Regions from separate parts of the Pseudoalteromonas spongiae UST010723-006 genome, predicted to be linked through region 1. Evidence: predicted binding sites of a transcription regulator. Region 1 holds the regulator's gene; the other holds the start of a gene.
What was found. The regulator FliA, encoded in region 1, starts transcription of late flagellar genes. The targets are predictions, from matches to a motif close to CTAAAGNTNNNNNNNNNNNNGCCGATA.

Region 1 (4,199 bases):
TCAGGAAGTACCTGAAGAAAAGCAGATCAAAATTGTTTGCTCAGTCGGTCAACAGTGATAAGTAGAGACGAGGTGTCACATGAAAATTAAACGTTTTTTTGCTAAAGATATGCGCAGCGCGTTGAATGAAGTAAAGCATGAGCTAGGTCCTGATGCAGTTATCATGTCAAATAAGCGCATGGCTGATGGTGTTGAAATTGTGGCAGCTGTTGATTATGAAAAGTCAGTGCAAGCTGCACCTGCAGCGCCTAAGTTAAGCGAAGAAAAGCCTCGTTTTAGTAATAATTTTGTTAAGCCAAAACCACAAACAGCGACCCCTGAAAAACAAGCAGCGGTAGCAGATAGTTTATCGGCATTACTTGAGCGCCAAGCGAAAAAATCACCTCAATTTGATAAAGCACCTGAGCCAAAGCAGCCTCGTAATTGGTTTGATGACGATGATTCACTCACATCGACACAGCAAGATGCCCTTGATAGCTTTGCTAAGCCAAAGCAACAAAGCAGTTATGGCAACCAAGCTCAGTCGCTTGATGAAATGCAAGCAATGCGTGATGAAATGGCATCGATCAGACAGTTACTTGAGCACCAACTTTCTGGCTTAATGAATGAAGATATGGCGCGCCGTGACCCAACTCGTGCTCTTTTACTCGACCGTTTGAAAGGTATGGGTATCAGTGAAGCAGTAGCGGACCAGCTTGCGTGTTTTATTCCAGATGACGTTGCACCGCGTCAAGCGTGGCAAGAAACACTTAATATGCTGAGCAAACAGCTATACACTGCAAATAATGAGATTTTGCGTCGTGGTGGCGTATATGCGCTAGTTGGTCCTACTGGTGTAGGTAAAACTACCACAGTTGCAAAGCTAGCTGCACTTGGCGCACAAAAATTTGGCGCCAACAATATCGCACTAATCACAACAGATACTTATCGTATTGGCGCATATGAGCAATTATCGACTTATGGTCGTATTATTGGCTGCCCAGTAAAGCAAGTTAAAAATGCAGAAGAACTCACTGAAATTCTTTATCATTTAAGAAATAAGCGTCTAGTATTAATTGATACAGCAGGAATGAGCCAACGAGATATACGTTTGACTGAACAACTCAACACCTTAATGCGCAATAGCCGAGTAGATATTCGCAGTTACCTTGTGTTAAGTTCAACAGCACAGCTTGAAGTACAGCAAGAGGCGATTAAACAGTTCAAACAGGTACAGTTAAGTGGTTGTATCTTCACAAAACTTGATGAATGTCTAAGTTTAGGTGAAATTATCAGTGTAGCCATTCAAAATCGTCTGCCAATAGGCTATCTTACCAATGGGCAGCGTGTACCAGAGGACATTCGTGTGGCAAATGCGGAAAAATTGGTCAGCAAAGCTCAGCAGTTGTATGCAAAACGAACAAACGCGCAAGCAAGACGTGCATCAAGCATGGCGCATCAAGCAGTAGGAATGTATGATTAACCCAGAATTAGATCAAGCTAGTGGCCTGCGGAAAATGAAAAACAACAACAAGGCTGTAAAAGTAATTGCGGTAACTGGAGGTAAAGGGGGAGTTGGTAAAACCAATGTCTCTCTAAACATGGCAATCGCCATGGCTCAGCAAGGCCAAAAAGTACTGGTACTCGATGCCGATTTGGGTTTAGCAAACTGTGATGTAATGCTGGGTTTGCGTGTAGAGCGTAATCTTTCTCACGTGCTTTCAGGTGAATGTGACCTCGAAGATATCTTAGTTGAAGGGCCGTATGGTATGAAAATTGTACCTGCGACATCTGGCTCTCAAAATATGGTGGAATTAACACCATCTGAACACGCTGGCCTTATTCGCGCTTTTGGCGAATTAGACTCACACTATGATGTATTAGTCGTTGACACTGCGGCCGGTATTTCAGATATGGTGCTTAGTTTTTCTCGCGCTTCACAAGATGTGCTTGTTGTTGTGTGTGATGAACCAACATCAATAACCGATGCTTACGCACTGATTAAAGTGTTAAGCCGTGAGCACGGTGTGTACAAATTTAAAATAGTTGCGAACATGGTACGCAGCTTAAAAGAAGGCCAAGAGCTTTTCGCAAAATTATCAAAAGTAACCGACCGCTTTTTAGATGTATCGCTTGAGCTAGTCGCAACAGTTCCATTTGATGAAAATATTCGAAAAGCGATTCGTAAACAAAAAACCATTGTTGACGTATTTCCAAAATCGCCTGCAGCAATTGCGTTCAAAGCACTTGCAACTAAAGCGGCGAGCTGGCCAATTCCAAATCAGCCGTCAGGACACCTAGAGTTTTTCATTGAGAAACTGGTTAGTAATTAGGAACGCCTATGAAAAGAACCGCTGCCTATGCTAATCAAAATCAATTATCGCAACTTGTCGAACAGCATACGCCGTTGGTTAAACGCATTGCCTACCATATTTTAGCGCGTCTGCCGGCGAGCGTTATTGTCGAAGACCTCATTCAGGCAGGCATGATAGGATTAATCGAGGCTGCTAAGAACTTTGATGGCAGTAAAGGTGCGAGCTTTGAAACCTATGCGGGTATTCGTATTCGCGGTGCAATAATTGATGAAACGCGTAAAGGAGATTGGGTACCTCGCTCAGTACATAAAAACGCCCGTGAAGTCGCCGCGGTCATCAATCAGCTAGAATCATCACTCGGACGTGAACCAAAAGACAGTGAAGTAGCTGAAAAACTTGATATTACGTTAGATGAGTACCATCATATTCTAAGGGATATAAGCAATGGTAAAATTATCGGCATTGAAGATCTCGGTGTTGATGAAGATGTCATCGACGCAGGGCTCGGCAATAAAGAACAAAATCCATTAGTTGATATTCAACAGGATAAATTTAATAAAGCGTTAGTAGAGGCAATACAAACTTTGCCAGAAAGAGAAGCGTTAGTGCTGTCACTTTACTACAATGATGAAATGAATTTAAAAGAAATTGGGCTAATTCTTGAAGTGAGTGAATCAAGAGTGAGCCAAATACATAGTCAGGCCATGGTGCGCCTTAAAGCAAAAGTCCATGACTGGATATAGAATAAAAGTAGTAAGTAAACAATTAGGTGCATACCTCACTGGAGGATATTTTGGATAAAAACATGAAAATTCTTGTAGTTGACGACTTTTCAACGATGAGAAGAATCATTAAAAACCTGTTAAGAGATCTTGGTTTCACAAACGTGCAAGAAGCAGACGACGGTAGCACTGCGCTACCAATGCTGCAAAACCAAGAGTTTGACTTTGTAGTTACGGATTGGAATATGCCAGGTATGCAAGGTATAGATTTGCTGCGCGCGATTCGCGCGGATGACAGTCTAAAACACATACCGGTACTAATGGTAACTGCCGAAGCCAAAAAAGAGCAGATCATTGCTGCAGCGCAAGCAGGTGTAAACGGTTATATCGTTAAACCATTTACAGCAGCAACGCTTAAAACAAAGCTTGATAAAGTTTTTGAGCGTTTAGGCTAACGGGAAGGAGAGGTTTATGTCAGCAAGTGCTGCGCCTCAAATTACCTTAGAACAAGCTAAGCAGCTAGTTGCGTTTCTTGAAAACGATGAGCAACAACAAGCGCAAGAGCTGCTAAAGCAAGTTACGGCAATTGAGCAAGATGAATTATTTGGTGAGGTAGGCAAACTAACTCGTCAACTGCATGATTCATTGAAAAATTTTCAACTTGATACCACTTTATCGGCGCTAACAACTGAGTCTATCCCTGACGCAAAAGAACGTCTCAATTATGTTATGGAAATGACAGAGCAAGCTGCGAATACAACGATGGACGCCGTTGAAGCATCGCTGCCTATTGCCGATAACTTGCAAACAGGTCTCAACAATATTAAGCCCAAATGGGACAAATTAATGTCGCGAGATCTTAAAGTTGGTGAGTTTAAAGTGTTATGTCATGAGCTAAACGGCTTTATGGACGAAGCAAAAACAAATTCTGATAAATTAAATGCATTAATGACAGAAGTGCTCATGGCCCAGGGTTACCAGGACCTCACAGGTCAAGTTATTCGACGCGTAATCGAGCTTGTCCGAGAAGTCGAGGATAGCCTGATTCATATGTTAACTGTGTTTGGCACACCTGTAGAACATGATGAATCGCCTGAAACGACAATACAACAAGAACAACAAATGGTTGCTGATGGTGAATTAGACCAAGTAGCTGAAGGTCCAATTATAAATGCTGAATCAC
Region 2 (4,199 bases), 160 kb from region 1:
TTTACAAATTGGCACACGTTTACAATCGCAAGTAAATGGTGCAAATCAAGGCGCACGTAACGCGAATGATGGTATTTCACTAGCGCAAACAGCAGAAGGTGCACTAGAAGAAACGTCAAACATGTTGCAACGTATGCGTGTTTTATCGATTCAATCGGCGAATGGTTCAAACACAGATTCAGACCGTGATGCACTACAAAAAGAGTTTGCTGAATTATCGGCAGAGATAGACCGTGTAGCAAGTGATACAACGTTTGGTGGTGTAAACATCTTAAATGGTACTTACGATACAGACTATCAAGTAGGGCCAGATGCTAACCAAACGATTCAGGTGAAAATTACCACCAACATGAACTCAACGGGTCTTGCACTTTCAGATGATTCAATTAGTACAGCAGCAGGTGCGCAAACAGCGATTACAGCACTAGATGATGCTTTATCAATCGTAAATGGTGTACGAGCTGACTTAGGTGCGAAGCAAAACCGTTTTAGTTCGACTATTCGTAACTTAAACAATGTTTCAGAAAACGTATCGGCGTCGAAATCACGCATAATGGATACAGACTTTGCGGCGGAGAGTGCAGGTCTTGCACGTAACCAGGTGTTACAGCAAGCATCAAGCTCAATGTTAGCTCAGGCAAATCAACAGCCACAAATCGCATTGTCGCTAATTGGTTAACACTCTCTCCTAGTTAATTAAGTTAGTACTCCCTCTCATATAAAAACGGCCAAATGGCCGTTTTTTACTTTTCGTTAAAAAAAATTAAAAAAAGCTAAAGGGTTTTAGGCGGCCGCCGATAACGAAGATGGGACAGAAAACTATCTGTAGCTTACTCTCTCTCTTGCAACTGATAGTTCCTATGTTAATTATTATTGGAGGCTCTCATGGCTTTAAGTGTTAACTCAAATATAATGTCTTTGAATTCTCAAAGACAACTCTCTCGTTCGAGTGAGGCATTATCAACATCATTCCAACGTTTATCGTCTGGTTTACGTGTAAACAGTGCGGCAGATGATGCGGCAGGTTTGCAAATTGGTACGCGTTTAAACTCGCAAGTACAAGGTTTAAACCAAGGTGCACGTAATGCAAACGATGGTATTTCACTATCGCAAACAGCAGAAGGTGCGTTGGAAGAAACCTCGAACATGCTGCAACGTATGCGTGTATTGGCAATTCAGTCAGCGAATGGTTCAAACACTGATTCGGATCGTGATGCACTGCAAAAAGAATTCACAGAGCTATCTGCTGAGATTGATCGTGTTGCAAGTGATACGAGCTTTGGTGGTGTAAATATTTTAGATGGTACGTACGACACAGACTTCCAAGTTGGTGCTGATGCAAACCAGACTATTACGTTAAAAGTAACGACAAATATGAACTCAACAGGACTTGCGCTTTCTGATGACTCTATCAGTACTGCTGCAGGCGCACAAACAGCTATAGGTGCACTAGATGATGCGTTGTCAACAGTGAACGGTGTACGTGCTGATCTTGGTGCGAAGCAAAACCGTTTTAGTTCGACTATTCGTAACTTAAACAACGTAGCAGAAAATGTAGCAGCGTCTAAGTCACGTATCATGGATACAGACTTTGCAGCAGAAAGTGCGGCATTGGCGCGTAACCAAGTATTACAACAGGCTTCAAGCTCAATGTTAGCGCAGGCTAACCAGCAGCCGCAAATTGCGTTGTCATTGCTGTAATAAATAGTAATCGTAATGCTTTTTATAGATCACACTGAGTGGTGTGATCTATAAATATTTGACTGAATAATATCCCTCCCATATAGCGTATTCATAGAGCCCAAACTAAACAATTACACCTCTAAACTAGAATAATCAGAACGAATCATGCTTCAAAATTAAAAGCATTTTGTGATTAAATTATTAAAGTAACTCTTTGTTTATTTGTTGGTTATTTTTCTTCTAGTGGCTTACTTGTAAAAATTGATTAAAGAATCTTTTTGACGTGTCGATATCTTAATCAAACGAGTTGTTTGGCGGTAAATACCGCAGATAGAAGAGGGCGAGAATCATGGCTTTATATGTAAATTCAAACATCACATCATTGAACGCACAGCGTCAATTATCAAATTCGACAAATGCGTTAAGCACGTCTTTTCAGCGTTTATCATCAGGTTTACGTGTTAACAGTGCAGCGGACGATGCAGCAGGTCTTCAAATTGGTACACGTTTACAATCGCAAGTAAATGGTGCAAATCAAGGCGCACGTAACGCGAATGATGGTATTTCACTAGCTCAAACAGCAGAAGGTGCACTAGAAGAAACGTCAAATATGTTGCAACGTATGCGTGTTTTATCGATTCAATCGGCGAATGGTTCAAACACAGACTCAGACCGTGATGCACTACAAAAAGAGTTTGCTGAATTATCGGCAGAGATAGACCGTGTAGCAAGTGATACAACGTTTGGTGGTGTAAACATCTTAAATGGTACTTACGATACAGACTATCAAGTAGGGCCAGATGCTAACCAAACGATTCAGGTGAAAATTACCACCAACATGAACTCAACGGGTCTTGCACTTTCAGATGATTCAATTAGTACAGCAGCAGGTGCGCAAACAGCGATTACAGCACTAGATGATGCTTTATCAATCGTAAATGGTGTACGAGCTGACTTAGGTGCGAAGCAAAACCGTTTTAGTTCGACTATTCGTAACTTAAACAATGTTTCAGAAAACGTATCGGCGTCGAAATCACGCATAATGGATACAGACTTTGCGGCGGAGAGTGCAGGTCTTGCACGTAACCAGGTGCTACAACAAGCATCAAGCTCAATGTTAGCCCAGGCAAATCAACAGCCACAAATCGCATTATCCCTAATTGGTTAACACTCTCTCCTAGTAAATCAAGTTAGTACTCCCTCTCTCATAAGAGCAGCCATTTGGCTGCTTTTTTTATTGTGTGATTTAAAAAAGTACAAAAAATTACAGGTTTTTTCTAAAGAAATTACTCCCACTGTCGATATAGTTTTTAGTTAAAGAAATTAATTAGATAACAGTTCTTTTTAGCATAATTGCTTAGAACTAGAGGGTGAACATTATGGCTTTATATGTAAATTCAAACGTCACATCATTGAACGCACAGCGTCAATTATCGAATTCAACAAATGCGTTAAGCACGTCCTTCCAACGGCTGTCATCTGGTTTACGTGTTAACAGTGCAGCAGATGATGCGGCCGGTCTTCAAATTGGTACACGTTTACAGTCGCAAGTAAATGGTGCAAACCAAGGCGCACGTAATGCAAACGATGGTATTTCACTATCGCAAACAGCGGAAGGTGCACTAGAAGAAACCTCGAACATGCTGCAGCGTATGCGTGTTCTGGCAATTCAATCAGCGAATGGTTCAAATACAGCATCAGATCGTGCAGCACTGCAAAAAGAGTTTTCTGAGCTATCGAGTGAAATTGACCGTGTAGCAAGTGATACAACGTTTGGTGGTGTAAATATTTTAGATGGAACATTTACAGCTGATTTCCAGGTTGGTCCAGATGCGAACCAAGTGATCAATGTCGCTATCGCAACAAGTATGGGGGCAACAGGTTTAGCTGTAAACGATGACACAATTGCGACTGCATCTCAGGCTCAGACAGCGATTACCGCAATTGATGACGCTTTGTCTACGGTAAATGGTATACGTGCAGATCTCGGTGCGAAGCAAAACCGTTTTAGCTCGACTATTCGTAACTTGAATAATATTTCTGAAAATGTGTCAGCGTCTAAGTCACGTATTTTAGATACGGACTTTGCGGCTGAAAGTGCAAGTCTTGCGCGTAACCAGGTGTTACAACAAGCATCGAGCTCAATGTTAGCTCAGGCAAATCAACAGCCTCAGATAGCATTGTCGCTAATTGGTTAATACTCTCTCCTAGTTAATCAAGTTAGTACTCCCTCTCATAAAAAAAAGCGGCCTAATGGCCGCTTTTTACTTTTTGTTAAAAAGTTTAAAAAAAAGCTAAAGGGTTTTAGACGGGCGCCGATAACGAAGATGGGACAGAAAACTATCTGTAGCTTACTCTCTCTCTTGCTACTGATAGTTCCTATGTTAATTATTATTGGAGGCTCTCATGGCTTTAAGTGTTAACTCAAATATAATGTCTTTGAATTCTCAAAGACAACTCTCTCGTTCGAGCGAGGCATTATCAACATCATTCCAGCGTTTATCGTCTGGTTTACG

Region 2: PSPO_RS03960 (flagellin N-terminal helical domain-containing protein) is a predicted target of FliA. The motif match lies at 1,949-1,975, and genes of this name have one in related genera.

Annotation. Positions count from the first base shown of each region.
Region 1 is NZ_CP011039.1:1,004,672-1,008,870, forward strand. Features, by position in the region: gene flhA (flagellar biosynthesis protein FlhA) at 1-58, shown strand, start outside; gene flhF (flagellar biosynthesis GTPase FlhF) at 80-1,462, shown strand; gene PSPO_RS04745 (MinD/ParA family ATP-binding protein) at 1,455-2,312, shown strand; gene PSPO_RS04750 (RNA polymerase sigma factor FliA) at 2,321-3,037, shown strand; gene cheY (chemotaxis response regulator CheY) at 3,088-3,471, shown strand; gene PSPO_RS04760 (protein phosphatase CheZ) at 3,488-4,199, shown strand, end outside.
Region 2 is NZ_CP011039.1:843,170-847,368, forward strand. Features, by position in the region: gene PSPO_RS03950 (flagellin N-terminal helical domain-containing protein) at 1-679, shown strand, start outside; gene PSPO_RS03955 (flagellin N-terminal helical domain-containing protein) at 886-1,701, shown strand; gene PSPO_RS03960 (flagellin N-terminal helical domain-containing protein) at 2,033-2,851, shown strand; gene PSPO_RS03965 (flagellin N-terminal helical domain-containing protein) at 3,063-3,881, shown strand; gene PSPO_RS03970 (flagellin N-terminal helical domain-containing protein) at 4,090-4,199, shown strand, end outside.